DNA from 2 places in the Paenibacillus cucumis (ex Kampfer et al. 2016) genome. Region 2 is predicted to be linked to the other one. Evidence: riboswitches for the same ligand, from Rfam matches in the RefSeq annotation. Region 2 holds a riboswitch; the other holds the start of a gene.
What was found. Region 2 has a riboswitch for glycine ahead of gcvT (glycine cleavage system aminomethyltransferase GcvT). Riboswitches for the same ligand answer to the same signal wherever they lie in the genome.
Positions count from the first base shown of each region.

Region 1: linked by a shared signal. The riboswitch ahead of sdaAB (L-serine ammonia-lyase, iron-sulfur-dependent subunit beta) and the one ahead of gcvT (glycine cleavage system aminomethyltransferase GcvT) in region 2 are both predicted to bind glycine.

Region 1 covers NZ_JACLIC010000045.1:112,738-128,818, forward strand. The annotation lists gene H7T88_RS24945 (pyridoxamine 5'-phosphate oxidase family protein) at 458-874, shown strand; gene H7T88_RS24950 (bifunctional 2',3'-cyclic-nucleotide 2'-phosphodiesterase/3'-nucleotidase) at 1,376-3,649, shown strand; gene H7T88_RS24955 (EAL domain-containing protein) at 3,868-4,932, shown strand; gene H7T88_RS24960 (methyl-accepting chemotaxis protein) at 5,133-7,172, shown strand; gene arsB (arsenic transporter) at 7,267-8,559, shown strand; gene H7T88_RS24970 (phosphate ABC transporter substrate-binding protein) at 9,314-10,246, shown strand; gene pstC (phosphate ABC transporter permease subunit PstC) at 10,365-11,300, shown strand; gene pstA (phosphate ABC transporter permease PstA) at 11,303-12,190, shown strand; gene pstB (phosphate ABC transporter ATP-binding protein PstB) at 12,204-12,959, shown strand; glycine riboswitch at 13,487-13,660, shown strand; glycine riboswitch at 13,665-13,801, shown strand; gene sdaAB (L-serine ammonia-lyase, iron-sulfur-dependent subunit beta) at 13,916-14,605, shown strand; gene sdaAA (L-serine ammonia-lyase, iron-sulfur-dependent, subunit alpha) at 14,595-15,530, shown strand; gene H7T88_RS25000 (alpha-glycosidase) at 15,781-16,081, opposite strand, start outside.
Region 2 covers NZ_JACLIC010000007.1:324,933-341,013, reverse strand. The annotation lists gene gcvPB (aminomethyl-transferring glycine dehydrogenase subunit GcvPB) at 132-1,640, opposite strand; gene gcvPA (aminomethyl-transferring glycine dehydrogenase subunit GcvPA) at 1,727-3,082, opposite strand; gene gcvT (glycine cleavage system aminomethyltransferase GcvT) at 3,079-4,221, opposite strand; glycine riboswitch at 4,451-4,551, opposite strand; glycine riboswitch at 4,555-4,677, opposite strand; gene gcvH (glycine cleavage system protein GcvH) at 5,024-5,416, shown strand; gene H7T88_RS04685 (PTS mannitol transporter subunit IIBC) at 5,846-7,309, shown strand; gene H7T88_RS04680 (BglG family transcription antiterminator) at 7,376-9,484, shown strand; gene H7T88_RS04675 (PTS mannitol transporter subunit IIA) at 9,486-9,920, shown strand; gene H7T88_RS04670 (mannitol-1-phosphate 5-dehydrogenase) at 9,917-11,062, shown strand; gene H7T88_RS04665 (cysteine-rich CWC family protein) at 11,355-11,585, opposite strand; gene H7T88_RS04660 (endonuclease MutS2) at 11,771-13,825, opposite strand; gene H7T88_RS04655 (helix-turn-helix domain-containing protein) at 14,534-16,081, shown strand, end outside.

The DNA.
Region 1 (16,081 bases), on a different contig from region 2:
GTTAACATTCTCAAAATTGTCATGCATATGTTCTGGTTCAGGGATTCATCATAGGTGAGGCGGGTACACTATAAGTACAGGCGTATGTTAAAGGAATCGTGCTTAAATATACATCTGTACATTGTGTCATTAGGAATCTGTGTCGACTGTTAGAGACATAGATTGTATACAATTAATCTTAAAAGAATAGTTCAAAGCTTTTGGGCTTTGAAACTGCTTCTACCAATGAAAGAACTGCAGAAGTAGTGAAAGGGACGAAGTCGATTCTGAAGAAGCGAAGCGCTCGCCTTTATCACCGGATTATTTACCATTAAACCATATTCAATAATAAATCCGGGGATAACAGCGATCGAAAGAACGATTCGTCACTGTAACGGTCACACTGCATAACTATGTTGGTAGCTAGCATCAAAGCCAAGCTTTCAAACACTCCCCCATCCCGAAAGGAGCAACTCCCATGAACCAGAACGAATTGGAACAAAACATTGTGAAGGCTTTGGAAAATAACCCGTATTGCAGTTTCTCCACCGTAGAGAATGGCAAGCCGAAATCCCGTTATATGGCTATTTTCAATGATGGGCTGAATATTCATCTGGCAACCAACCGTCAGACGCACAAAGTAGAGGAACTGGAGAACAATCCGAATGTTAGTCTTCTGCTTGGTTACGAAGCCGGAGGCACCAAGGAAGTGGTGGAGATCGAGGGTACTTGTGAGGTCACTAAAAATGAATCCTTGCGTGAGCAAGTGTGGAATGATGAGTTGAAGGCATGGTTCGATGGACCTAATGATCCCAACTATGTAATCTTGGATATTACCCCAGCTCGCATAGAATATACAGGCAAAGACCATGAGCATCATGTGTGGGAGCAATAAATTCAGGCGTAGCTTCAAGGTAAAGCCAATTACCAAATTATCTTGGCGAATACTCGTTGTCAGACGACGAAAATATAGAGAATGTTCAACCGTGAATGCCTTTTCTAAGGCTTCGCGGTTTTTAATTTTATCCCAAAACAGCAAGATATGCACTTTATGTAACATTGATGTAACATACGTGATTTTGAGTAATTATACCCTAACCCTTTCCTTATTCACTGCAAAATATGTCGAAATCACGCATGAAAACGTAAAATGGACTAGTTATGTGCGGATAACGTAAAAATTAATGCTTTTCATTGTTTTAACATTACGTTATGATTTGATATGTAAATACACGCACAGATATGAATAGATGTTCATGTGAGATAAACTTACCTGAAGACGCCGATGAGTGCTCATTGGATCATCAGTACGCACAACCCATGAAATCTATTATTTTCTGTGCCTGTATTTGCGGTATTGCATGATTTAATGTACATAAACCGGGAGGGGTTATTTTTGAAGAAAAGTAAGAAGTTGTTATCAAGCCTGACTGCCGCTTTCGTTGCATTTAACGTGCTTGCGGTATTTCCAGTACCTGTATCGGCTGCCGATGCGGCCAAAGTCAAATTGCGGATCATGGAAACAACGGACATTCATGACAACCTGATCAACTATGACTATTATTCAGACAAAGCGACGGATCAATATGGACTGGCCAAAACGGCTACGCTGATCAAGAAAGCCCGTGAGGAAGCGAAGAACAGCTTGTTGTTCGACAACGGTGACTTGATCCAGGGTAACCCGATGGGAGACTATGTTGCGAAGATTGATCCTCTGAAAAAGGGTGAAACTCACCCTGTATATAAAGCGATGAATCTGCTCGATTATGATGCAGGTAACATCGGTAACCATGAATTCAACTATGGTCTCGATTTCCTTGACATGACGCTGGAGGGAGCAAACTTCCCTTACATCAATGCCAATGTTTATGTAGACGATGGTGACAAAGATGAAACAAATGACAAAAACTACTTCACTCCTTATAAAATTTTGGACAAAAAAGTAACGGATGAGAACGGCAAGGAGCATACCATTAAAGTGGGCGTGATCGGATTTGTGCCGCCGCAAATCATGCAATGGGACAGTGCTAACCTTGAAGGTAAGGTGATTGCCAAGGATATCATCGCTACTGCGAAAAAGTTTGTTCCAAAGATGAAAGCCGAAGGTGCGGACATTATCGTAGCGATCCCTCACTCGGGATTCGAGGATATTCCGCAAACCGACCTGATGGAGAACTCCGTGCTGTACCTGAGCCAGGTGGAAGGCATTAATGCCATTCTGTTTGGACATGCCCACAAAGTATTCCCTAGTGCAGACTTTAAAGGTAAAAAAGGAGTCGATCTGGAAAAGGGTACAATCAATGGTGTTCCTGCTGTAGAGCCTGGTTTCTGGGGTGATCACCTCGGAATCATTGATCTGGACCTGGAGCAAGTGGACGGCAAATGGAAAGTGGTTGATTCCAAAACAGAAGCACGTCCAATCTACGATACCGCGAACAAAAAACCGCTGGTAGATGCGGATCAGGCAATCGTTGATGCTGTCCATGACGAGCACGAAGGCACACTGGAATATGTACGTGGTCCGGTTGGCGAAACGACAGCACCGATCAACAGCTTCTTCGCTCTGGTGCAGGATGACCCATCCATTCAGATCGTAACGAATGCACAGAAGTGGTACGTGGAAAAGAAACTGCAAGGCACTGACTATGAGAATGTCCCAGTCCTGTCTGCGGGTGCACCTTTCAAAGCAGGTGGACGTTCTGGTGCTTCGTATTACACCAACATTCCTAAAGGTACGATTGCCATCAAAAACGTGGCAGACCTTTATGTATATCCAAACACGGTACACGCTGTAATGGTGAATGGTGCCGAATTGAAAGAGTGGTTAGAATGGTCAGCAGGCCAATTTAACCAGATTGATCCGGCTAAAGGCGGTCAGCAACAATTAATTAATATGGATTTCCCAACGTATAACTTTGATGTTATCGATGGTGTAACCTACCAGATTGATGTTACACAACCAGCTAAGTACGATAGTAAAGCGACAGTGGTTAATGCATCGGCCAGCCGGATCAAAAACTTGAGCTTCGAAGGCAAGCCGGTAGATCCAGCACAAAAATTCATCGTAGCAACGAATAACTATCGTGCGTCTTCATCCAAATTGGCTAACCCGGACGGTAAACGTATCGTTCTGGCTGCACCGGATGAGAACCGTCAAGTGATTATCGACTATATCCGTGAGAACAAAACGATTAACCCGACAGCGGATGGCAACTGGTCGCTAGCACCAATTAAACCTTCTGCTGGTGTAACTGCGGCAGCGCTGAATGACCTTGAGGTGGTATTTGCTTCTTCGCCAGATGCGAAGGATCTGGTAGAGGCGAATCCGGCTATGTCCTTTATTGGTACCAATAAAGATGGGTTCGCAGAGTACGGATTGAAACTGACAGGTGAGGCAGCAACAACACCAAAACCTGAACCAAGCCCGGCTCCGACACCGAAACCCGAACCAACACCAGCGCCGACGCCAAAACCTACACCAACACCAAAACCACAGCCGGAGAAACCAGCTACGAACCATAAAGTCGTATATGTGGTGCAAAAAGGGGACAACCTGTATCGCATCGGTTTAAAACATGGTGTGGACTGGCGTGTACTTGTCAAAACAAACAAAATCACCAATGTGTATAACCTGAAAGTTGGACAAAAAATTGTCATTCCTGTTTCATAGATTCTAATAAAGGGTATAGTCAAAAGACTGGCAGTCATCAGACTGCTGGTCTTTTTTGTGGCAAGAAAGAATACAAATGTTTCTGTATACATCATATAGGAAGTCATTAAAACATTAGAGATTAATTTCTAGACCCATGATATACTATTTACAAACTTTGGGTATAAAACTTGGTAACATTAATGATGTAGCTTGATAAACTGGCAAGGGGGTTCTACATGAATTGCAGTGGCTGCAGTCCGATCTATCCGATAGAGAGCCAAGGTACCTTGTACCTGCGTCCCGTCTCCCCTGCTTTGCTGGAAGCGCTGCAAACCAAGGGAAGGTATGTTGATTATTCAGAAGAGATGTTTTGGTTCCATTTTTCAGACGTACAGGAGTTACAGAATCGGATGGAAGAGATTATAGATATGGAGAAGATATTGTCGATTTCGCTGGCCGTTCTGTTAAAGTCTGTAACGGAACCATTCACCGATGATTTTAAGAGTGAGTGGATTAGTCTATCCATGCAACATGCCAGAATCAAATATGCTGATATCGTTTCTACTATTTTAGAACGCCAGTTTACCAGTTATATGCAACCGATTGTAGATGCCTCAAAGTGCATTATCGGATATGAGTTTTTGCTTCGTCCGGCTGAACATGGGAGAGCATTTAGTTCCTATGAATTGTTTGAAGTAGCTCGCGAAACGGGACTGCATTCGTTTCTGGATCGTACTGCCCGTATTAAGGCCATTGAGACAAGCGCCAAATATCTGCCTCGCGGTGTGAAACGTTTTGTTAATTTCCTGCCTTCCTCTATTTATAACCCCGAATATTGCCTGACACATACATTTGAGGCGATAGAACGTCTCTCGCTCGATCCGAAAGATTTCGTTTTTGAAGTCGTTGAAACTGAACAGATCCAGCAACTGTCTACATTGCAGCATATTTTTGAAGTTTATCGATCTCGCGGTATGTCCGTAGCATTGGATGATGTAGGCGCTGGATTTTCGACGATCGAACTAATGAACCGCTTAGAGCCGGATTTTGTGAAAATTGATCGCAGCCTGATCGACTATTGTGATCAGGATGAAGTGAAGCAACAGAAGATCAGAAATATTGTTCAGTTATCCAATCGATTTGGAGGCAAAGTGCTTGCCGAGGGGATCGAACGAATGGAGGAGTTTGATTTCTGCCGATCGGTTGGAATTGAACTTGCACAAGGATATTATTTTGGTAAACCCGCAGCACGACCTCCCGATGGTCCATATTCAGATCCATCGTACAGAGAAGCGAGATAACTGTCGTTCACCTTTGGATTAAACATTAACATTGAACATTAACATTACAGCACAAGTCACTTTCCCCTTGAAGTGACTTGTTTGTCGTGAACTTTGTTTTTATTCAAAAAAACTCTGTCATTAGCCGATATATAGTATAGACCAATAGAAGTTCATACATAGCTGGGAGCATGGTGACATAATACAAGGGGGAGAACCGATTGAAAGAGACTAAGAACAAAAAGAAAAGTAAAAAGAAAGCTTTTGTCTGGAATATCCGCAATAAAATGCTCGTTTCTTTTTTGGTTGTTCTTTTGGTACCAAGTTTGGCAATTGGCTTGGTGTCTTTGTATATCGCGGAAGATACAGTACAAGCACAACTGAACGACAGTGCCCTTCAGAGCGTAAGTACGGCTAATAAGATTGTCGAAAGTCAGGTTAATAACAAAATTTTTGACATTAATTTCTTCTCGGATTCACTCGAACCGTCCTTGATCAAAGGAGAAAATGATAGCACGGAGCTTCAAACCAAGCTTGCTCAGTATCTGGGACTGCATCCGGATGTTTTAAATATTTTTGTAGGGTCGACAGAAGGAGTCATGGTTCGCGGCAAGCCAACAGAGAGTAGCCAGCGAGGAGAAGCTTATGATCCAAGAGAGCGTGAGTGGTATAAGCTCGCGATGGATAAGCCGGGTACGGTTGCTATTTCACCTGTCACCAAAAATACAGATGGCGTAGCGGTTGTTTTTATCTCCAAAACGCTTAAGGATCAATCCGCTGTAATTGGCTTGTCACTTGATTTGACCGATCTACGGGATCAGGCTGCGATTAAGGTTGGTCAAGAAGGGTACGTTATTATTCTGGATAAAGATAAACATGTTGTTGTTTCTCCTGTACAAGAAGTAGGTACACAGGAAAAGAGCGGCGTGTTGGATCAAATGTATGATGGCAAGGAAGGTCAATTTGACTATGATTACGAAGGCCGTTCCAAAACCATGATTTTCTCTACGAATGAAGCAACGGGTTGGAAAATTGCAGGTACGATGTTCAAGAGTGAAGTCACCGACGCAAGTAAGGAAATAAGACTTGCTACGCTTATCGTTCTTCTGGCTTCTGTATTCCTAGCCCTTATCTTTATTATCTGGTTCACTCGTTCGTTAGTGAGCCCGATTAAACGGTTGCAGGAAAATGCAAGAGCTGTAAGTAAAGGCGACCTCACCGTGAAGATGGATAGTAAACGTAAAGATGAAATGGGCGAACTCGCGAAGTACTTTGAACGCATGGTGGATAACTTACGCATGATGATTCTGGGTGTGCAGGAAACGGCAGAACAAGTATCCGCTTCTTCACAAGAGTTGTCTGCGAGTGCAGACCAAACAACCAAAGCCATTGAACATTCAACGATGGCGATCCAAGAACTGGCCGAGGGTGCAGAGCAACAAGTGAATAGTGTGAAGGACGGTTCTGGACAGATGAGCCGTATGGCAGAAGACGTCCGTCAGATGTCAGAGCGTGTACAATCCATAACTACAGCCATGCGAAATACATCCGGGGCAGCATCTTCAGGGAATGAAGCAGCGGGAGAAGCTGTTGAACAGATGAATATCATCCAGGAAACGGTGGAACAGTTAGGAGATGTTGTGCAGTCTCTTAATGCCCGTTCAGTTGAGATTGGTAGTATGGTTGATGTCATTGCATCTATCTCCAAACAGACCAACCTTCTCGCACTGAATGCATCTATTGAAGCAGCAAGAGCAGGGGATGCAGGACGTGGATTTGCAGTCGTAGCTGGAGAGGTACGCAAGCTGGCTGAAGAATCGGGTAGTTCCGCGGCTCAGATTGGTGAACTTGTGCATAATATTCGTCAGGACATGGACTCTGCCCTAACAGCGATGAATGCTGCCCAAAGCCGTGTTGGTGAGGGGATACAGGCTGTAAATACTTCTGGAAAATCCTTCGCCCAAATTCGTGAAGCGGTGGAGGATGCTGTTCATACGCTGGATGAACTATCCGAAACGACGAAACAATTGGAGAATGGTGCCTCTCATGTGGCTCAGACGATGACGGATATCTCGAACGTCACTCAGGAATCTGCGGCGAGTACCGAATCTGTATCGGCTTCATCGCAAGAACAACTGGCTTCTGTTGAGGAAATTGCTTCGTCTTCTGCACATTTGAATAGTATGGCTGAACAGTTACAAGGATTGCTGGGTATGTTCAAAATGATGGATGATCCCGTAAAAGATAATAGCAAAAAATAATAGCAAAAAATAAATATAGACATTCCTCTTGCGTCCCTGTATAAATATATCGTCTGGTTCTTATGGGCAATTGTACAGGACAGCAGGAGGAACTATGGTATATGTAGCAATATTAATATTTGTTTTGACCATTACGATGGTGATCTGGCAGCCTCGTGGCATCGGCATTGGCTGGAGCGCTTCGGGAGGGGCAATCCTTGCCTTGGCAGCAGGAGTAGTTAGTTTCAATGATGCTTCGGATGTGGCCTCGATTGTGTGGAATGCTACGCTGGCCTTTGTTGGCATTATTATGATTTCATTGATTTTGGACGAGACTGGATTCTTCGAATGGGCTGCCCTTCATATGGCCCGGCTGGCCGGAGGTAACGGACGTAAATTATTCCTTTATTCTATTTTACTGGGGGCTGCGGTGTCTGCCTTGTTTGCCAATGATGGCGCTGCGTTGATTCTGACACCGATTGTTCTGGCAATGGTTCGTGCTTTAAAGTTTGATGAGCGCATGGTGCTGGCATTTGTCATGGCAAGTGGTTTCATCGCGGATACGACCTCATTGCCACTCGTGGTCAGCAATCTGGTGAATATTGTTTCTGCCGATTTCTTTGGCATTACATTTGTAGAGTATGCGATACGTATGTTTGTGCCTAATCTGTTCTCTATTGCAGCGAGTACGGCGATGTTGTTTTTGTTTTATCGTAAAAGCATCCCGCAGACGTATGATGTCACGGCCGCTCGTGACCCCAAGGAAGCCATCCGTGATCCACGGGTGTTCAAGATTGCATGGTTTATGCTGGGACTATTGCTCGTAGCTTACGCTTCCAGTGAATTTCTGCCGATTCCCGTCTCCGTTATTGTAGGTGCGGTGGCCCTGCTTTTCGGTATACTTGCACGCAAGAGCGAAGCGGTAGATTTGAAAAGGGTGGTTAAGGAAGCACCTTGGTCTATTGTTGTCTTCTCGGTAGGGATGTACATTGTTGTTTATGGTTTGCGTAATGCTGGATTAACGGATCATCTGAGCAGCTGGCTTGATGCTATAGCGGATTATGGTCTGTTCGCAGCATCGCTAGGTATGGGCCTGACCGCTGCGGTATTATCATCCGTGATGAACAATTTACCAACGGTATTAATTAATCTGCTCGCCATTCAAGGTGCACACACCGAGGGTATCATTAAGGAAGCTATGATCTATGCCAATGTCATTGGCTCGGATCTAGGTCCAAAGATGACGCCGATTGGGTCGCTTGCAACCTTGTTATGGCTACATGTATTGTCTCGCAAGGGCGTTAAGATTACATGGGGATATTATTTCAAGGCAGGCATTATTCTAACCATTCCAACGTTGTTGATTACATTGGCCGGTTTAGCATTATGGCTGTGGATCTTGGGATAACAATAAGCATCGAGCTTACAAATAGAGATAGAAATGAAAAGGCGCCTCATATGATATGTGTAATACATATCATATGAGGCGCCTTTTTTGATCAACTTCTACGTTTCTTATAGTTAGAAAGAAAAAAACATTCTTATCTTCATGTATTCTTGAGGCCAGCCTTGTCTGAGGCAGGCCTTTCATTGCTACCACCCATAGCTGGAATCAAAGCTTTTGGAATTCCAACGAAGTGATCAAGTGCAGGAGACGGAATCGATTCTGTAGAAGCGAAGCGCTCGCCTTTGTCTCCGAATGTTTACATATGAAAAATGAAATCCATAACGATTTGGAGACAACAGCGATCGGAAGAATGATCCGTAACCGGAACGCCCAGCACGGAGTGGTTCTTTTACTGCCCTCAGCCTTAGCTAGGAATATAAATGTTTAAGAAACAGATGAGCGCTGACGCAGCGGAGGGAACGGAACGATTGTGGAAAAGCGGAGCGTTCGCCTTTATCTCCGGATATATTCCTCTTACAAATACAATCAAATATATCCAGGGGTAACAGCGATTGAAACAACGTCCGTTCTCGAAGCGGCTCCCAGCGCACCTAAGTACGTTCCAACTATTTAATCCCTAGCTCATATTTTTAACATTGCGTTTACAAAACATTGATTTTCAGATGACATAACGAAACTACAATGATTAAAGAGTTGATGGTGATCACACAAATTCACAAAACGCCATCACTACATTGGGGGAGGAAAACAAAAAATGTTTAAAAAGTTGCCGTTTATTTTGATGACCTTAACGTTCGTACTGGTGCTTGCAGCATGCGGATCGAAAAACGACGCAGGTACTACAAATGGTGCCGCAAGTAATGGATCAGGAGATAATACTGCTGCTGAACTCAGCGGTAACATTCTCGCTGTTGGATCAACAGCACTGCAGCCTCTGGTAGAGCAAGCTGGACAAAAATTTATGGCAGTTGATCAATATAAGAACGTGACGGTACAAGTGCAAGGCGGCGGTAGTGGTACAGGTCTGACTCAAGTATCTGACGGACAAGCTACGATCGGTAACTCTGACGTATTTGCTGAAGAGAAGTTGAAAGACGAAGCAAAAGCTAAAGAACTGGTTGACCACCAGGTAGCAGTTGTAGCAATTGCACCAGTAAGCAATAAAGATGCAGGTGTAACGGATCTGACAAAAGAACAACTGGTAGATATTTTCTCCGGTAAAATCACGAACTGGAAAGATGTTGGTGGTAAAGATCAAGCGATCGTTATCGTTAACCGTCCAAGTAGCTCCGGTACACGTGCAACTTTCGAAAACTTCGCGCTGGGAACGAAAGTAGAAGATATTCAAGGTTCAATCCAAGAAGATTCTTCCGGTACAGTTAAGAAACTGGTATCTGAGACTCCAGGAGCAATTGGTTACCTGGCTCTGTCTTACCTGGATGACAAATTGCAAGTTCTGAAATACGGCGGTGTTGAAGCTACAGTTGAGAACGTAGAAGCAGGAACGTATCCAGTATGGGCTTACCAGCACATGTATACAAAAGGTGAGCCGGATGCAGCAACAAAAGCATTCCTCGACTACATGCTCAGCGATGAAATTCAACAAAATGACGTTAAGGAACTGGGCTACATTCCGGTATCCGGCATGAAAGTAAAACGCGATGCAGCAGGTAATGTGACTCAGTAACATTCTTTGAACTTGCGCATACAGCGAAAGAGGCGGACCCAGGTCCTGCCTCTTTGCGCGGTTTGCTCAGAAATTATCCCATATTTTGCACTAATTCTACTATAGAAGGATGGTTGTTATGGAACAGACCGAAGGGGGAACGGTGATGAACAATAAACTGAAACCACGCCGGCCCTTGAGAGAGAAACATTACTGGGAAGAGTGGACGGGACGGATCTACACGTCGATATGTGTCGTTTTCCTGATCGTTGTCATGTTTTCCATCGTATATTTTGTCGCATCCAAAGGGTTATCAACCTTTTTCCAGGATGGCGTCAGCCTGCGTGAGTTCATTTTCGGAAAAACGTGGAATCCTACAGGTGAGCCTGGCGTTTATGGTGCATTACCGTTTATCACGGGTTCCTTTACAACCACCTTGCTTGCAGCATTGATCGCAAGTCCGCTTAGTCTATGTGCAGCACTCTTTATGACCGAGATTGTACCGGGTAAAGGTAAAAAGATTTTGCAGCCCGCGATTGAATTGCTTTCCGGTATTCCATCCGTTGTATACGGATTTATCGGTCTAAGCGTAATTGTTCCGATGTTACGCAGTATCTTCGGAGGACCCGGCATTGGGATTGCAGCCGGATGTCTGGTGTTGTCCGTCATGATTCTGCCTACAGTTACGAGTATCATGGCAGATGCGTTGTCTGCTTTGCCTAAGGGCTTGCGTGAATCTTCTTATGCGCTTGGCGCAACACGCTGGCAGACGATTTATCGGGTAATCATTCCGACGGTGCTACCTGCATTGCTGACAGGTATTGTCCTTGGTATGGCTCGTGCATTTGGTGAAGCATTGGCTGTACAGATGGTCATCGGTAATGCGCCGCATGTACCGACATCCCTGCTCGAATCCGCTTCAACATTAACAAGTGTAATCACCCTGAGTATGGGTAACACCACGATGGGTTCTGTTCATAACAATGCATTGTGGAGCATGGCGCTTGTCCTGCTGGTAATGACCTTTGTCTTCGTCATTCTGGTTCGCCTGCTTGAAAGGAGGAACCGGGTATGAGAATGAAGCCAAAAACAGCGGATAAAATTGCAACAGTAGTCATCGTGATTCTGGCTTTATTCATTGTTGTACTTTTGCTCGGTTTACTCGGATTTATTCTGTTCCGGGGGATCGGTCAGATCAACTGGCACTTCCTGACGAGTGCGCCGCAATTGCTCAAAGGTGGCGGTGGTATTGGTCCGCAACTCTTTAACTCTATCTTTTTGCTTGTACTAACGCTGATTATTACCATCCCGCTCGGCTGGGGCGGAGGTATTTATATGGCGGAATATGCCAAACCGGGTCGGATTACAAGTTTCATTCGACTGGTTGTCGAAGTATTGTCATCTTTCCCATCGATCGTGATCGGTTTGTTCGGACTTTTGCTGATCGTAAATACGTTTGGCCTGGGCTTCTCACTCTTATCGGGTGCGATGGCACTGGCAATTTTCAACTTGCCACTTATGGTACGGACGACAGAGCAAGCTTTCCGAGCCGTTCCCAAAGAGCAGAAGGAAGCAGGACTTGCTCTTGGTTTGTCCAAATGGAAGATCATTACGTCCATCCTGTTGCCTGTGGCACTGCCAAGCTTGATCACTGGTACGATTCTGGCATCCGGTAGGATCTTCGGTGAAGCAGCGGCCCTGATGTTCACTGCGGGTATGAGTAGTCCACCGCTGGACTTTACGGACTGGAATCCAACAAGTCCGAGATCACCAATTAATCCACTTCGTCCTGCGGAAACACTAGCTGTACACATCTGGAAAGTCAACAGTGAAGGCATCGGACCAGATTCAAAAGAAGTTGCAGCAGGGGCTTCTGCCGTGCTGGTCATTCTGGTACTGGCATTCAATCTGAGCGCGCGCTGGATCGGCCGGGTTGTGTACCGCCGTATGACAGCTTCGAAATAAGGAGGAAATCCACATGGCCATACCTTTTGGTACGGAACAGTTAAGCATATATTATGGACATTTTCAGGCCGTGAAGCAGATCAGCCTGACTTTCCCCGAAGCGAGTGTAACGGCCCTGATCGGGCCGTCCGGTTGCGGGAAATCCACATTCCTTCGTTCGTTAAATCGGATGAATGATGAGATTGCCGGGTCCCGCACGGAAGGACATATCTGGATGGACGGCAATGACCTTAACGAACCGGGGACGGATGTAATCAAGCTTCGTCAGAAAATCGGCATGGTGTGGCAGAAGCCAAACCCTTTTCACAAGTCTATTTACAACAATATCGCATTTGGCCCCCGCTACCGCGGTACAAAAAGTAAGAAGGCACTGGATGAAATCGTGGAAAAAAGCTTGCGCCGTGCTGCTCTCTGGGATGAAGTGAAAGACAGGCTACATGAGTCAGCCTTGGCACTTTCAGGTGGACAGCAACAGCGTCTCTGTATCGCGCGCGCACTGTCTGTAGACCCGCAGATCCTATTACTTGACGAGCCTGCATCTGCGCTTGACCCTGTATCTACGGGTAAAGTGGAGGAATTGATCTCGGAGTTGAAGCAAGAGCTACGCATCGTTATTGTTACTCATAACATGCAGCAGGCGGCTCGCATCTCGGATTATACCGCTTATTTTTATCTGGGCAGTATGGTTGAGCACGGGGAGACGGAGCACATTTTTACTAACCCGGACAACCGCTTGACGCAGGAATATATTATGGGGCGTTTTGGTTAATAAGAGTCAAGGGTGTAGCATAGATTTATATGTTTAGAGAAACACGAAATAACAGCATGATCTTTGAACGAGGGTGTTCAAGGATCATGCTTTTTTTTGTGTTTTTTTATATTTGAACATGCTTTATGAGTTATTTACGAGTACACAAATCGCTACAATTGTAGGATCGAACTGGAATGTTGCCTATAATATTATGTCACAAGTACATTGGCAGGTTCATATGTGTCTATGATTCGTACCTGTCATGGAGTGAGGGCGGTCTTCGTTATTCGGTGCTATATAAGTTGAACTTTTCTTTTACACATTAACGGAGTGGACTGTGTAAAATCTTTAGTTCAACTTATATAGAAAAGATCGAACAAGCCCTGAACCATATGAACGAAATGAGCATATCCTATATAGAAATGATGTGCTTTGAGAATACGTCACTTTTATTGACATATAGCGTATGGCATATTACGCTGTATATGATTGAATGCATGGCAGAATGGTGAACTTTCATTAAGGAAATAACAGAATATAGCGAATGATAACGAGCGGGAGAGACCTAGCAGGATGATGCAATACAGTACAAGTAGGCATGATTAATGCAATTTAAGATGTAGAACTGTACTGTACAGATGGCTTGGGCACCGAAGGAGCAAGCAGTTATGCACCCGGCATAACCGTTAATCTCTCAGGTAAATGTACCGTCGTTGGACGCAACTCTGGAGAGTGCGCGGAAGAAGCGCCACCCAAGGGGTATATGATTGTCAGATTGCTGAACAGATGAGTGCTTGCGTGTACTCGGCCTTGTTCTTCCTGGCTTAAAATCATGAAACTCTCAGGTATCAAGGACAGAGAGAGGGCTAACGGCCTTCTTCTGTCCTTTTTTGATGTCATCAATCAGTAAATCAGGAACATTGTGGTGGGTCTTGTCCAGATATCGATGACAAAACCAATTGGAGGGTTAACAGGTGCGATTTAAAGATGTTTTTTCAATTATTGGCCCGTCGATGACGGGACCATCCAGTTCACATACAGCCGGTGCTGCAAGATTGGGACGAATTGCGCGTCAGTGGCTGGGATGTACACCGGAACGTGCAAGGCTTACGTTATATGGCTCATTTGCGGATACCTATCAGGGACATGGAACAGATCTGGCACTAATCGGTGGTTTGCTGGGTTACGTTACAGATGATCCGCGTATACCGGATGCAGAGCAATATGCAGATGAAGCAGGCATGGAGGTTGAATTTTACACCAGCGGTCTACCGGCTCCTCATCCGAACACGGTCAAGATTGAATTGTGGCACGGCGAACGGGCATGCTCTTTAATAGGTGCTTCCATCGGTGGCGGCAGTGTATCTGTGCATGCATTAAATGATTTTCGCGTACAGATCAGTGGAGAGTTTCCGACACTTGTTTTGCGTCATGCCGATAAAGCGGGAGTTCTGGCATCCGTGACCTCAACCATTAGCTCGTCCGGAGTGAATATCGGCTATATGCAAGTGGATCGAAAGGCTCGTGATGGTGAGGCACTTACAGCAATGGAGATGGATGCACCGCCGAGTGAAGACGCGTTGAACAAACTGCGTTCATTGGATCATATGCTGGATATTCGTGTGATTGATCTGAAGAGAGGGGGTGATCCGGATGCGGTTTAAACATCTACATGAATTAAACACCATCTGCACTGCGGAGTCCAAAACAATTGCACAGTTGATGATTGAAGAGCAGGTGCAGGAGACTAACACACCCGAAACAGACGTCGTAAAGCAGATGTCGGAGTACTACCAAGTGATGAAAGAAGCGGTTCGTAAAGGACTTACAGAAGATACAACCTCACGTAGCGGACTGACGGGTGGGGACGGGAAAAAGATGGCCGAATATATTCGCCAAGGCGAAACATGCTCTGGTGATGCTTCTGCCCTTGCCATGGCCTATGCGCTTTGCGTATCGGAAGTGAATGCCTCCATGGGACGGATCGTGGCTACGCCAACAGCGGGCTCTTGTGGCATCATTCCTGGCGTATTTATAAGCTCGCAGGAACGTTTTGGCTGGACGGATGAACATCTGGTGAATGGATTGTTCTGCGCCGGTGCTATTGGATACGTGATCGCCAACAATTCATTTATTTCAGGGGCCGAGGGCGGTTGTCAGGCAGAAGTAGGTTCAGCGATTGGCATGGCTGCCGGTGCGATGGTGGAGCTTCGTGGAGGGACGCCAGAGCAGGTAGTGCATGCTGTAGGATTGGCTTTGAAAAATACACTGGGCCTCATCTGCGATCCGGTTGCTGGCCTTGTAGAGATTCCATGCATCGTGCGCAACGGACTCGGTGCCGTTACTGCACTGGCTGCCGCAGATATGGCACTCGCTGGTGTACGCAGTGCCATTCCGTCTGACGAAGTCATTGACGTGATGTTGGAGGTAGGCAGTGCGATGCCAAGCCGTCACCGCGAGACAGCGCAAGGTGGGCTCGCTCAGACACCTACAGGCCGCAAGATGATGGAGAAGCTGGCGAAACCAAAGGCCAAGCGGTTGCCGGATGAGTCATCCGAAACATCAACAACAGGCTCAGAGGCAGAATAGCAAGTGGATCATATACAGGAACAGGGTCAGATAGCTTAGGAGTACAAAACCAGGTTCCGATTTAGCAAGTAGCAAGTAGTAATTAGAGCATGTTAGTCGTTATTACTTCATAACAAACAAGCGTCCGCGAACCTGGTTTTCTCAGGTTATGCGAGACGCTTGTTTGTCCAGTTTGCCTAAACCGCCAAGATAGCAGTCAACCAATCAGAATTGGAGAAGGCAGTCATTTATTGTTGTTTCAAAAAGGCATCTACTTTACTTCTGTGCGCATCACGGCATATCCGTAAGCAGGCAGTTCAATGGCAAGCACACCGTCTTCCAGAGCGGTGCGATGGTTACCCTCAAACAGCTCCGTCCAAGGTTGCTCACCTGCATCCAGTTCAACGATGGCGGTTTCCTCAGAACGGTTGAACAGAATGAGGATGCGTTCCTCGTCACTTTGCCGCTCCATCACAAGCTGGCTACCGCCTTCCTGAGCTTGCAGGAAACGAATGGTTCCTGCTGCACGCAGTGCAGGATGAGCATGACGCAGAGCAATCAGCTTTTGATAA
Region 2 (16,081 bases):
TTATCGTAGTGACAGGATAGCTGTTCTTACAAGTGGATAAAATAAAATCCCCTTATGGGAGTGAGAGAATATCTCATCACGCACAGGGGGACTCTGTCATTAAAGTAGACTGTGTAAAAAGTTTAACTTATTTAGCTACAAGCACAGTTTAATACAGGTTTGCGTGCTGCGGTCGTTTCATCCAGACGAGTTACCGGCGTGCCGTACGGAGCGTTGAGCACCAATTCCGGTGTTTCTTCGGCTTCCTTCGCAATACGGATCATTGTATCGATAAATCCGTCCAGCGTCTCTTTGCTCTCGGTTTCCGTTGGCTCAATCATAATGCACTCCTCGACATTAAGCGGGAAGTAGATGGTTGGCGGGTGATACCCAAAGTCCAGCAGGCGTTTGGCTACATCCAGTGTGCGTACACCATACTGCTTCAGGCCACGGCCTGACATGACAAATTCATGTTTGCACACGCCAGGATAAGGAATCTCGTAATGAGGTGCCAGGCGAGCCATCATATAATTGGCGTTCAGCACAGCACATTCGGACACACGGCGAAGCCCTTCTGGTCCATAAGTGCGAATATAAGCATAAGCACGAACAAGAATACCGAAGTTACCATAATAGGCTTTGACCCGACCGATCGATTGATCTCCTTCGTAATCCAGAGCGTACATGCCTTGATCATTTTGAACAACCATCGGTTTAGGTAAGAACGGGATCAGGCGGCTCTTCACACCGACAGGTCCGGCACCAGGTCCACCACCACCGTGAGGTGTACTCATCGTTTTATGCAAATTCAGATGCACCACATCAAAGCCCATATCTCCCGGACGTGTAATGCCCATGATGGCATTGGAGTTAGCTCCGTCATAATACAATAATCCGCCAGCTTCGTGTACGATGGACGCAATATCTTGAATATCCTTTTCAAACAAACCGAGCGTATTCGGATTCGTCAGCATGAGTGCTGCGGTATCTGAACCGACTGCTGCACGGAGAGCATCAAGATCGACCAAACCGTCCGTACGCGACGGGATTGTCACCGTTTCGAATCCAGCTACGGTTGCGCTGGCCGGGTTCGTGCCATGAGATGAATCGGGTACGATAACCTTGGTACGCAGTTCACCACGGCTTTCGTGATAAGCTCGAATCATCATAAGCCCGGTCCATTCCCCGTGTGCTCCGGCAGCAGGTTGCAGAGTTACGGCATCCATACCGGTCAGACCTGCAAGATCATTTTGTAAAGTATGGAGCAGTTCGAGAGCACCTTGAAGACTGGATTCATGCTGATACGGATGGATTTTGGCAAAGCCGTTGTAACGTGCTACATCTTCGTTGATCTTTGGATTGTATTTCATTGTACAGGAACCAAGTGGATAAAAGCCGTTATCTACCCCGAAGTTGCGGCGGGACAATGCCGTATAATGACGAATAACATCAACCTCGAATACTTCCGGCAACGCGGCCGCTTCCGAGCGCAGCATTTCCCGGGGAATCAACGTATCAGCATCCTGACGGGGAACATCACATTCCGGCAAGGAATAGGCCACACGTCCGGGACTGCTCAGTTCAAAAATCAGAGTTTGTTCGGGAGCAACGGATGGTGCGACTTGCGGACTGGTTGGGGTTCCTAATGCTTGCGAGTCCACTCCAGTCTGCTGATTGACTGACTGATGTAGGTTAGATGTTTCCGATGAAGCTCCCGCAATGGTTACTTTTGTGGTCGTTTCCTGAGTCACAGCGATCCCTCCAATACACGTGCGAATTCATCGATCTCTTCTTTGCTGCGTCGTTCGGTGACCGCAATGAGCATATGTCCTGCCAGTTCCGAATATTCACGTCCGAGTTCATAACCGCCGATGAAGCCTGCATCCAGCAGTTTCAGCTGAAGAGCATCCACATCGGTTTCTTCAGGGAGCTGGATGACGAACTCGTTAAACGTAGGAGCAGTAAAAGTAAGTCTCACTCCGGGAATAGCTGTTAACGTATTTCGTGCATAGTGACTCTTCTGCAAATTCAGATCAGCAACATCAATCATGCCTTGTCTTCCCATGGTAGACATATAGACAGAAGCACTAAGCGCTAATAACGCCTGATTTGAGCAGATGTTAGATGTCGCTTTTTCGCGGCGAATGTGTTGCTCGCGGGCTTGCAGCGTCAGCACGAAGCCTCGTTTGCCGTTGCGATCGGTCGTCTGGCCGACGATTCGACCAGGAATCCGGCGCATGTGAGCCTGGGACACGGCGAAGTATCCGCAAGTGGGTCCGCCGAGCGAAGCGGCGATTCCGAGGGGCTGCGCATCGCCTACGACGATGTCGGCCCTCAGCTTGCCTGGGGCTTCCAGCAAACCGAGCGACAGCGGGTTGGCGCTCACCACGAGCAGTCCTTTGTGCGTGTGCACAAGGTCGGCAGCCTGTTTTATATTTTCCACGGCACCAAAGAAGTTGGGGCTCTGAATCATAACCGCTGCGGTATCTTCCGAAATTGCCGTTTGCAGGGCATCCCAATCTGTAACCCCATCTTTATAACCAATCTCTACAATCTCCAGACTCAGGCCATGTGCGTACGCCTGCAATACTTGACGGGCTTCAGGGTGAACGGTGCGAGATACGATAAGCTGTTTACGACGGGTAGCTGCGGCGGCAAGATTGCCAGCTTCTGCAAAAGCCGTTGCACCATCATACATACTCGCGTTGGCTACCGCCATACCTGTCAGTTCACAAATATACGACTGAAATTCAAAGATAGCCTGCAATTCTCCTTGGCTGATCTCCGGCTGATAAGGGGTGTAGGCTGTATAGAACTCCGAACGGGAAATGACATGGTTGATGACCGAAGGGATGTGGTGGTCATAGATGCCTGCGCCGAGGAAGCTGGCGTGTGTTTCAAAGTTGGCATTGGAGCCAGCTTGTTTCGACATATGGCGAGTTAAGGCATATTCATCCAGTTTGGAGGACACAGGCAACTCGCCTTGGTAACGAATTTCCTGCGGGATATCTTTGAACAAATCTTCAAGAGTATCCACGCCGATCGTGGCCAGCATAGCGCTCTGGTCTTGTTCTGTCATGGGGATGTAGCGGTGCTTGCTCATGCTTGCTCAGCTCCTTGGGTAGGTGTCTTTGACGTACGTGTCCGTTTATGAAAAGGGGTCTTGACGACCTCGGCTTTTAGCTTTTTGCCACGAATCTCAATCTCCAGTGGTGTACCCAGTGCAGTATATTTGCTGTCAATCAGGGCAAGCCCCAGATTACGTTTCAAGGTCGGCGACTGTGTACCGGTTGTCACTTCACCAATCTGAACGCCATCCGCATAGATCGGGTAATGGGGCCGCGGTATGCCACGCTCCAGCACTTCGATACCGATCAGCTTGCGGGCAGGGCCGTCATTTTTTTGTTGCAACAAAGCTTCGTGTCCGATAAAAGACCCGGCGTTCAGTTTCACAAACATGCCCAGCCCTGCCTCCAGTGGAGAGATGGTTGGTGATAATTCCTGCCCGTATAAAGGCAACTTCGCTTCGAATCGCAGTGTATCACGTGCACCAAGTCCTGCTGGAACGAGGCCTACATCAGCACCGGCTTCCATCAGTCCGTTCCATACGAGGGCTGCCTGATCAGCTGCAACATACAGTTCAAAGCCATCTTCTCCGGTGTAACCGGTTCGTGATAGCAGCAGCTTTACTCCGCATACCTCGGCATGCTGCACGAAGCGGAACGGTTCGATGGAGCTTGCATCTATCTCTGAACCTGTAACCTTCGAGAGAATATCGACCGCTAAAGGGCCTTGTAGCGCAAGCAACGCCGTTTGCTCGGAATCATTGGTGATGTTCACCCCAGGTATAATGTGCTCCTGCAACCATGCCCAGTCTTTGTCGATATTGGAGGCATTGACGACCAGCATGTAGTGTTGCTCCGCGAGTTTATAGATGAGCAGATCATCCACTACACCGCCATCGGGATAACACATCAGTGTGTATTGTGCCTGACCTGGTACAGTTGCGGTCACGTCGTTGGTTGTCATGTTTTGCAAAAAGGCTTCTGCCTGTTCACCCGTTACGGTGAATTCGCCCATATGGGATACATCAAACAGCCCGGCGCGCTCGCGCACGGCTTCATGCTCTTTTTGAATACCGCTAAACTGCACGGGCAACTCCCAACCGCCAAAATCAATGCAACGTACACCTTCATATTGCGCGTATAGGGGGAAGAGTGGTGTTCTTAATAAATCAGACATCCAATCACCTCGTCATGGGCCGTAGTAGGCCAAGTATGAAAACACGTTCTGTGAGCCAGATCAATAATGCTTAAGTAATTTTGGTAATCGAGAGTTAACAGCCGACTGTTCTACATTTTTTCATTGGTTATGTTCAGTACGATTCTAGAACCTGCAATTCATTTTTTGGGAAAAAGGAAAAGGACAGGCCAAAGAACCGGCATGCCAAGTAGCACGCTGTATTCTTAGGCTCTGTCCCTTGTACCTGAGAGTTACCCCGCCGTTTATTCAGACAGGTTTCCCCTTGGGTGATCATAACGTCCGTATAGGACGATTAGATGCTCTCCAGAGTTGCGTCCTGTAAAAGTCCTTTTGCCTGAGAGATTCACCCCCGCTTGTCGGTGGTTTACTCCTTCGGCGCCGCCTCATGCACATCCCCAAACCGGGTGTACGGGCAATCTCTCCCTTTACATTCATCCGCGGTTCATACGTAGTCCAATTAACTTCAGTTGCTCTTCTCATTAAAACGTGAATACAGTCCTGATGTCAAGAACGATATCATTGAAATTGTGTAAAATACGAATATTTAATGTTTATACTATATTAATGTTCGGTTATTTTAAAAGAGTGCGCTTACTATTGTAATATTCACCATTATATGCAGAAAGAGTAGTGTAAGGTTACACACGAAGAGGTATCCAAATCTAAATAAATTGTGAGCTAACTTGACATTTGAATCTGAAATATCATACGCTATTGTCTGGGAAAAAGGTGAAGGTCAAAGAACGCATGCACTCATTAATGAAAAGCGAGGCGGATATCGATGAGCGAATTGAGAAATGATTTCCTGTACAGTAAAGAGCACGAATGGGTGCAAACCGTAGGGGAGGATACCGTACGTATTGGCATTACCGAGTTCGCGCAGCATCAGCTGGGTGACATTGTGTTTGTAGAATTGCCTGATCTTGAAGCCGGTGTAAAAGCAGAAGACAGTATCGGTACGATTGAATCCGTCAAAACGGTATCTGATCTGTTCTCACCTGTCAGCGGCACCATTGTTGCAGTGAATGAAGCTTTGCAGGATTCGCCAGAACTGGTCAATAGTTCTCCTTATGAAGAAGGCTGGATGATCGAAATCCGTGTCGATGGAGATGTAGCAGCTGCATTATCCACATTGCTGAAGGCGGATGCTTATCTTAAACATACTGAGGAATAGAATTCGACTGGATTGTCGAGTTGATTTGTACTTATTGACATATATATAATCTCGTTTGAATATAAAAAATCTTGTTCTTTAAACCTGTGTGAGCTATGGAGCTTACGCAGGTTTTTTGCTGTTTTTTTACGTATTTTGGAGTGACATAGCATCATGAATAAAAAAAATGCAAACGGACCAAGCTATTTTATTGCTTTGTATGTTGTATATGAATAAAGTCATAGGCAAGAAAAGCCTTGCGTATCAAAGGGTTGAGCATATATTCCTAATTAAGAGCGACTACATAATCCAATGTTGTCATCATTGTTCATGACGAAAGTACGCTTTCATTTGATTGAACAGGAAGGTTTTCTCGCTTAGGATTACAGCAGGGGATCAATGATACCCCTTTCATACGAAATAATGACTTGATTCAAGGAGGATAAACCAATGAGTAATTTGGATCAAACATCCAATTCCAAAGGTGGGTTACGTGTTGGTGTGCAACGCTTCGGACGATTTCTGAGCGGTATGGTCATGCCCAATATGGGAGCATTTATTGCTTGGGGATTAATTACAGCGATGTTTATTAAAACAGGATGGTTTCCGAATGCGACAATAGAGCAGCTTGTAGGGCCGATGATTACTTATTTGCTGCCGCTACTGATCGGTTACACCGGGGGTACGATGGTGCATGGCACACGTGGTGGTGTCGTCGGGGCGATTATGACCATCGGTGTCATTGTCGGAACGGATATTCCAATGTTCCTCGGGGCCATGATTGCGGGGCCTTTCGGTGCATGGGTGATCAAGAAGTTTGATAAATCCATTGAGGGCAAGATCAGAGCCGGTTTTGAGATGCTGGTCAACAATTTCTCGGCAGGAATTATCGGCGGTATTTTGGCGATCTTTGCTTTGCTCGGTATCGGGCCGGCAGTAGAGGCCATTAGCAAAGTGTTGTCTGCTGGCGTACAAGGTTTGATGAATCTGGGCTTATTGCCACTCGTCAATCTGATTATTGAACCGGGTAAAGTATTGTTCCTGAACAATGCCATTAACCACGGGATCTTAACGCCAATTGCAACAGATCAGGCAAGAGAATTAGGTAAATCCGTTCTTTACATGCTTGAGTCTAACCCGGGACCAGGACTAGGTATTTTGCTCGCTTACTGTTTCTTCGGTCGTGGAATGGCGAGATCTTCTGCACCTGGTGCGGTGGTCATTCATTTCTTCGGCGGGATTCATGAGATTTACTTCCCGTACATCCTGATGAGACCTATTTTGATTCTGGCAGCCATCGCCGGCGGTGTAGCGGGTACGTTAACGTTCATGCTAACTGGCGCGGGATTGGTTTCGGCACCATCACCAGGCAGTATCATTGCCTATTTCCTGTTGACGCCAAAAGGTGGATATATCCCAATGCTTGCCGGGGTTATCGTGGCAGCGGTGGTTTCCTTCCTGATTGCCTCTCTGTTACTCAAAACGGGTAAACAGAAGGAAGAGGATCTGGAAGAAGCCTCCAGTCGAATGAAAGATATGAAGAGCCAAGGCAATACAGCAAACGTAACCATCACAGCGGATAACCATGAAGCGAAAAGAGCAGCGGATATCGCAACTTCCGTTGCATCCAAGGCAAAAGCAGATGTGAAAAAGATTGTTTTCTCCTGCGATGCAGGTATGGGGTCGAGTGCAATGGGTGCTTCGATTCTGCGCAAAAAAATGAAAACCGAAGGAATTGACGTTGCTGTAACTAACACGGCGATCAGTGAAATTCCGCAAGACGCAGACGTTGTTATTACGCAAAAAACACTAACGGATCGTGCACGTTCGGTAGCACCTAATGCAGAGCATATATCCATTGACAACTTCCTAAAAAGCCCGGAATACGATGCGCTTGTTGAACGTTTGAAGTAAAAGGGAGCAGACTGCGAACCAGCTTCAAACAAGGGCAGCCGTTTTCCCAGAGCCGGAGGCTGAGATATGAGTATTACCAAAAGACAACGTGAAATCGTGGAATTCCTGTTGGAACATCCCCATGAAGTCACCGCGGGTGAAATTGCCGTTGAAGTAAAAGTGAGTACACGTACCGTGCATCGTGAGCTGCTGATGATTGAACAGTGGCTTGAACCACTCGGTATGCGCCTCGAAAAAAAGTCGGGAACCGGAATACGCATTGATTCCGGTTCAGATGACCTCAGTGCATTACGCCAGAAACTGGAGGGTAATGAATATGTAGAGTTTACGCCGGAAGAGCGTAAGCTCTTCATGCTTTGCATCCTGCTGGATGAAGCTGAGCCGGTCAAACTGCTTGCTCTCGCTTCCGATCTGAAAGTGACCGTTTCGACGGTCACCACCGATCTGGATGATCTGGAGTCACGCATTCGGCAGGCGGGTCTGAAGCTTGTTCGAAGGCGAGGCTACGGTGTCAAAATTACCGGAAGTGAAGCGATTCATCGCAGAGCCATTGCAGCGCTTGCTTTGGAAGTACTGGATGAGTCGGATCTCTTTGGTAGACAGCCTGAGCAAGGAGGCTCCATCGTTAATCAAAAGTTGCTCAGTATGATTGGTCACAGCGATGTACTTACCATTGAAAATGCATTGTGGCAACCGGATATCGAATGGCTTGAAAAGATACCTGAGCGGCAATACATGAAATTGCTCATTCAGTTATCGGCTGCTGTGGTTCGGATACGTAAAGGTTTTAACATAGAACGTTCTTCCTCAGGGATAAGAACGATTGCAGGCACTGGAACCGTGGCAGAGCAACATGAAGAGAGAGTGCCAGTTTTCATGGCTTCGCGCCTTTGCAGTGTTCTATCCTCACAGCTTGGAGTCGGCTTCTCGGATGAAGAGCAAGCTTATTTTCACCAATTGCTTACGGAGACAGAGCAACAGATCCATTCTTCACGACTGCTCCCGATCGATGATCTGATTCTGATGGACAGGGTGCATTCGCTTACGGACCAGATGCAACAAAGAACAGGTTATGCGTTTCATGAAGACCGCTTGCTACGTGAAGGTTTAATTGCACATATGGTACCGGTAATGGAGCGACTTGAAGGGCATCAGATGATACGTAATCCACTGCTGCAACAAATTCGCAAGGATTATGACACTCTTTTTGAACAGGTGAAAAGGTCTGTGTTACATGCATGGCCGGGAGCAGAAGTGCCGGATGAGGAGATCGGTTTTCTAGTCATGCACTTTGGTGCATCCATTGAACGGTTGCGAGCGTTGAAGCAGGAAATTCGGGCCATCGTTGTATGCAACAGTGGCATTGGCTCCTCGCGCATGTTATCCAGCCGGTTGTCGAAGGAATTTCCGGAGATCCAGATTATAGACAGTGTCTCTTGGTACGAAGCCGCACGAATGCCAACCGATGAGTATGATCTGGTGTTGTCTACGGTCGATTTACCGATGGAGGAAGATCAGTATTACAAGGTCAGTCCGCTATTGACAGCCGAAGAAAGCGAGAGCTTGCGACATTTTATCAAAACTACAACGTTACAGCGGCAACATCGCAAATCCCGCGACATGGGCAAGGAGACACCCACTCGTAGGATCTCCGATGCGGACGGAATGGAAGCAACGCTGCTTGAAATTGTACGCATTATCGGTAAGTTTCAGGTACATGCAATGGATAATGCGCATCTTGATTTTGCTCAAAGTGTGCTTGGGATGTGTAAGGTTGCACATCGCTCAGGCATATTGAAAGACCCGGGCGAGGTCGCCAAGTTGCTTGAGGTTCGCGAGTCGATGGGAAGTCAGAAGATTCCCGGGACGCAGCTGGCCCTTTTCCATACACGGAGTGAGAGTATCTACAAGCCGTCCATCAGTCTTTTTCAACTAGAGGAACCTCTGCTTCGAACAGTGGAGGACCCGGAAGGTGTCAGTCATGTATTACTGATGCTGGGGCCAAAGGAGTTGTCCAAAGAAAGTTTGGAGGTGCTCAGCGAGATTAGTGCACTGCTTCTGCAAGAAGAGATGATTACACTGCTGGGCAAAGGAAACAGGGATGAAATCATCCATTACCTTTCCCGTGAACTGGTTGGGTTCTATCGCAGTAAAAATGAAATTGGAGGTATTTAACATGAGTATGTTAACAAAAGACAAAGTCATCATGAACGCGACGGCTCAAGATAAATATGAAGCGATTCGTATGGCAGGACAGATTTTGAAGGATGCAGGTCATATCACTGCAGATTACATTGGCAAAATGATTGAGCGTGAAGAGATTGTATCCACTTATGTCGGCAATGGACTGGCTATTCCGCATGGTACAAAAGAATCCAAAACGTTCATTCTCTCGACCGGTATCTCGGTAATTCAGTTCCCGCAGGGGGTTGATTTTGGAGAGGAAAAAGCTTATATGGTCATTGGCATCGCTGCACAAGGCGGCGAACATATGGAAATTCTGACGAGCATTGCAGTAATCTGTGCCGAAGAAGAGAATATGGAAGCACTGCGTTATGCGAAAACTGCTGAGGAAGTAATCACCATTCTAGAAAGTGAAATGGAGCTATGAAGGCCCTCCACTTTGGCGCAGGTAACATCGGACGCGGATTTATTGGTTTGATTCTGTCCCGTGCCGGATATGAAGTGACGTTCTCGGATGTAAATCAGGAACTAGTGAATGCTCTTCGGAGGCGCGGGGAGTACACCGTAGAGCTTGCCAATGAAAGCAAAGATCAGGAGACCGTAACCGGAGTAAAAGCCATTGATGGACGGGAGTTGCAGACAGTTGCTAAGGCCGTGGCAGAAGCTGACCTGGTTACAACCGCAGTTGGTGTAGGCATACTAAAGCATATTGCACCAGGAATCGCAGAAGGTCTGGAGCAAAGAAGACGTGCAGGTTCTGTACAAAAGCCTTTGCATATTATCGCTTGTGAAAATGCCATCGGTGGAAGCGCTCAGCTGAAAGAGCATGTGTATGCTTTGCTGGATGAGCAAGCTCGCGGGTTTGCTGATGAATATGTTTACTTTCCCAATTCGGCCGTAGACCGGATTGTCCCCATCCAGAATCATGAAGACATGTTGCATGTTCAGGTGGAGCCTTTTTACGAGTGGGTAGTGGATCGCTCGCAAATGGCACCTGCATTCAAACCAATGGATGGTGTTGTTTATGTGCACGATCTGGAACCGTACATTGAGCGTAAGCTGTTTACTGTGAATACGGGACATTGCGTTGCGGCATATATCGGCTATGTGCACGGATATGATACCATTCAGAAGGCTATTGCCGATGAAAAGGTGAAATCCGTGGTATATGGAGCACTGCAGGAAACGGGTCAGGTGCTGGTGAAACGCTTTGGTTTCAACCCGGAAGAACATGAGCAGTATATTGTAAAAATTTTGGGGCGGTTTGTTAATCCTTATCTGACCGACGAGGTAACCCGTGTGGGGCGCTCGCCACTACGCAAGCTTTCCCCGAATGATCGTCTCGTTCGCCCGGCACTTCTGGCGTATGAAGAAGACATGCCAGTGACACATCTCGCCATGGGCATGGCGGCGGCCTGCAAGTTTGATGTGTCTGATGATCCCGAAGCGGTGGAGCTACAAAGCATGATCCGCGAAAAAGGCGTTGAAGCCGCATTATCGCACTATACTGGTATGGATGAGAATCATCCGGTACTGGTGGAGGCAGTGAAGCAGTACAAACAGATGTAATCGGTTTGTATAACAGTAATCGAAGTCTGGCATAGTGTATTGAAAGCTCAGCGTGGATCCACTAAGGCTGGGACGTTAGCAAGTTTATCTATCTGTTTATACAGAAATATAGATGGAATAGAGATACCAAACGTAATAACGAACTTAAGTCTCGAATATAAAGAAACCATCCCTTCAAATTCATGATACAGTTCCATTTGAGAGGGAATGGTTTCTTTTATTTTTCGATCCTAGTTAACAATCGGCTCTTCATATCGCTTTTAGCGAATAAGAGCTGGTTATAGCAAAATAGTTACTCATGCTCACGTACATAGTTCTCCAAACATTGCTGACAAATGCATGACTTGCCGCGTTTCTCGGCTGGAATGCGTTCAAACACACCTTCGGGGAAGGAAACATGGCCGCACCAACATTCCGAATGTGGTTTACCTTCAGCATAGGCACAAGCATTGCTTTCTCCGCAAAGTGGACATATCAGCGCATTGAGCGTTTTGCCAGGAGTGCTGTCCTGTTGATCAGACATGGCCTATCTCCCTCCTTTTTCATTGTTTTACAATCCGGGCAATGACCTTTTGTTGATTTCAGTATAACAAATACATTAGTTTTGCTCCCACCTTTTATAATCGTGACTTAATCCATCTGCGCTGCAAGTACCCGTATGAGAGTAACATATGCACAGGTTGATTTTTTAAATGCGTGGGCGTGCCTTCATTCTTCCGGTGGTAGCTCAATTTGTAATCCCTCTACATGCTTGCGCCCCATGAGTTTGCGTTTTTTGCGGTTTTCTTTGCTTTCCAGCACAATGTCGAGATCATAATCGGCTGGATACAACTCATCAGCAGAGATGTGCAGACGCAGACGTTTCTTATGAATTTTTAGTTTGCGGCCCCGAATCATGACCCCGATCTGTCCACGGTTATCCTCTTCTTCACTTACTATACCTGCCTGATCCAGATAGGCAACGTAGACGCGGTCTCCTTTACGAAAAGCACGTATTGGTGCTGGTGCCGAATTGGAGACGGGAGGCGCACCGTTTGGAGATATAGTCTTATTTGGGACGGTCGTATGTGCATTTTGCTCTATAGAATCAGTGTGTTCCATAGAGACAGGCAAGGTAGTGTGATGTTCACTATCTGTTTGTGATTGCGATTCTTTTGCAACATCTTGCATCATGTTCTTCGTGAGAGCTTCATCCACAACAGATTTGGAACGAGCGATGATATGCTGGGGCATGCCCAGCTTCAGCGCGATCGAATATGCATAGCTTTCACCGGCTTCTCCGATCCGAAGTCGATACAGAGGTTGGAGAGATGCGGTGTCAAACTCCATGCGTGCATTTTCAAATCCAGATGTGGCTGAGGCAAAATGCTTAATTTCCCCAAAGTGTGTTGTAGCTACCACGGTTGCTCCGCGGTGATGCAATTCCTCCAGCATAGCAATGGAAAGTCCTACACCTTCTCCTGGATCTGTACCTGATGCCATCTCGTCAATCAGTACAAGCGTGGAAGGATTCGCCTGCTCCAGAATGGTAATCATATTCCGAATATGCGCTGAGAATGTGCTGAGTGCCTGCTCAAGACTCTGTCCATCGCCAATATCCACTGCGATCTGTTCATACACGGCCATTTCACCTCTTTCATCCACAGGAACAAGCAGCCCAGATTGCACCATGAGAGTGAGCAACCCCATTGTTTTGAGAGCAACGGTTTTACCGCCTGTGTTCGGGCCTGTAATGATAAGGGACGAGTAAGTGTATCCGATGGAAAAATCAAGCGGGACCATGGACGGCCCCATCAAGGGGTGTCTCGCTCGTTGCAGTTTAACTTTACCGTTGCTATTAACGCGTACGGATTGACCATCTATAGCCGCCGCATATTTTGCTTTGGCAAACAGGAAGTCAAGCACGCCAACGGTTTCTGTATTCAGTGCAATTTCCCGGCTGTACGATTCGGCCAGGGAAGTCAAGTCTCCAAGGATTTTCATCTCTTCCCTGGACTCCTCGGCTTGCAGTGAAGAGAGTTCTATCTGCAGTCCTGACAGCTCGGCTGGTTCGATATATACGGTTTGGCCGCTACCCGATTCGTCGAGTACACTGCCTTTAACCTGTTTACGGAACTCTTTTTTAATGGGCAGTACGGTTTTTCCATTTCGCTGGCTCACGACCTGCTCCTGCATGATCGAACGGTGCTTGCTAACCAGTGAATCCAGCTTGCGCTTCATGCGTTCCTCATGCACGGTCATTTTCTTTCGAATCCGTAAGAGTTCCTTGCTCGCTTGATCCTGAATTCGACCGTTGTGGATACAGCGTTCGATTTCACTTCGTAAGGGTTCTATAAGCATCATAGATGATGCATAACGACTTACGATGGGAGCGATGCCGGATTTACTCTCCATATACTTCATCAGTTGTGTGCAGCTGTGTAGAAATTGCGCGAGATGACTGAAGTCGCGTTCACTGAACAGATATCCCGTGCCAAGCAGGTTGATAATCGTTTCCATCCCCTCCAGCGAAGGGATGGGCACGCTCGCCCCAAAACGGACAAGAGCTGTGGCCTCCGCAGCTTCGTCCAGACGCATCTGAATCAGATGCACATCGGTCATCGGTTTGAGTTCACGGGCATAACGTTTCCCCAGATAGGAAAGGGCGCAGTCAGCAATATTTTTTTGAATATGATGGAAGCCAAGAATGGTTAGGGTTTGTTCGTTTGAACTCTTGATATTTGCCGTCTTGCTAGCGTCATTATTGTTGGTATTGTTGTTCATGTGTAAATCTCTCCTTCATGTAAAATGTTTTTGTTGTGCTTATATAAATTGAGCTATTCATTTACACGGAAACGAAGAGGACAGAAAAGACCTGGAGAAGCGAAGCGTTCGCCTTTATCACCAGATTTTATCCTTTCTAAAAGGGGATCAAGAAAATCTGGGGATAACAGCGATTGGAAGGTTATTCTGTCATCGGAGTGCATGTGTGAATAATCTTTAGTTCAATTTATATAGTCAAAAATATTTCTCATGGAAAACACAAAAAGGGCGGAGAATGAACAAACGTCATTCTCCGCCCTGAACGTATGGGAAAGCAGAGTCCATAAAGAGAGTCTATACAAAAAAAATCCGCGCTGAACACAGCGCGGCAATAGACCCGGACATAGGCAATCCCGGAGGCGATGTTTGATTTCCGCTGTTCTTAACTAAGTACAGGGATCTGACGCATCATGAAACACACGTATGCCTTGACGGCAAAAGTGTCATGAAAAGCCAAACTCCTGAATATGAAACTTGATTAGTTAAGAACGCTCACCGACATCAAAATCTCTCCTTCGACCTGAGGAATATACATGTAATATAAACTGGAAATCACTTCAAGTCAACAAATCTGAATAAAGATGTGGACTTGATTATGATTGGGTTTTAAAATAACAATAGTAATTTAATCCAATGTAAGCGATTTTTTATAAAAGGGAGATGCTCTTCTTGCCTAAATATCTACTGCGTCTACTCTGCTTTACGATGATTCTTGGGGCATTGCCAGTCATTGTGATTGGTTCCGTCTCGTATACGATTGCCTCGCGTGATATCGAACAGAAAGTGCGCGAGAGTAATCTTCAGATACTACATCAGACTCAGATGCGAGTAGAACAAGTATTACGAAGTTTACAACTGTCCTCAATCCAGTATGTCAATTCACCTTTGGTGCTTCGTGCAATGAAGCAACCGCTGAATAGTAGCGAATTTCAAGAAATTCGCGATTTGACATCCGGTTTTAACAATCTTCAGGCGGTCACAAGTATTGATCAGGCTTACCTTGTAAATCTGGAACAGGACTGGGTCGTATCGATGCGTTCATTTGGTAAAATCAATGATTTCAGCATTCGAGACCGAATCGGAACTTATCTTACATACACCAACAGTTTGTTCTGGGTGACTCAGAATAAAAGTTCATCCAAAGAGAGTGTGCCTGTATCTGCTGGCATGGGTGAGGCTTTAACGGAACAGGCTCCTACCTTGATCTCTTCTGATAATGTAGTCAGCATGGTTTTTAAAATTCCGATGGTGCCCACAAATGTGAAACCGAAAGGGTTCCTTGTCATTGATATTGCGGATGCAGAGCTGAGCAGCTTTTTGAGCCGGAATCCGAATTCGGGTGATTTGTATGTTCTGGATAAAGACCAGAAATACTTTCTGAATGACACGAATTATGGAAATAAATACGATCTGCTCAACCAAGACATTCAGGAGAGGGTTCAGACAACGGGGGAAGCACAAGGTTTTTACAGCGCAGAAGTGGAGGGCAAACCCGTAGCCGTCAGCTACAGGCAGTCTCCGCTAAACAGCTGGTTATACGTATCGGTTGTTTCGCTTGGACAGATTACAGCCCAGTCACAAAAAATCGCAGTGGTGACCGGTGTGGCGACGTTAATCATGTTATTGGTGACAGGGCTTGTGGCCATCTACGGTAGCCGGCGTATGTACTCACCAATCTCTAGACTGTTGCAGTTTACAAAAGGGTTAGATTCTCCGCTCCCTCCAGCTGGACGCCGTCAGGATGAGTTTATTTATATTGAGGAACGCTTGTCTACCCTGTTCAGTTCGGAGAGAACGATGCGTGAGCAGATGAAGGGGCAACATGTGCATCTTCAGGAGTTTTTCATGACCAAGCTGCTGACAGGTAAAATATCGGAAGAAGATTTCAGATATCAGGGCGAATTGTATGATTTCCCGACCGGATGGTCACATCTGGGCGTGCTGATGCTTCAGATTGATACGCTTGAAGGCACGAGATATGAGGAGCAGGATCGGGATCTATTGCTATTTGCGGTCAATAATATGGTAGGTGAGTTGATTCCTTCCGAGATTCGGTTCACACCGGTCATGCTAGATGATGCGCAGGTTACCGTGCTTGCTTCTGAACTGAGTGATGAGATACAGCTGAAGGAATGGATGCACACACAGGCCGATTGGATTCGTGAACGGGTTGTAACCTATCTGAATCTGCCAGTAAGCATAGGTATTAGCCGGGCT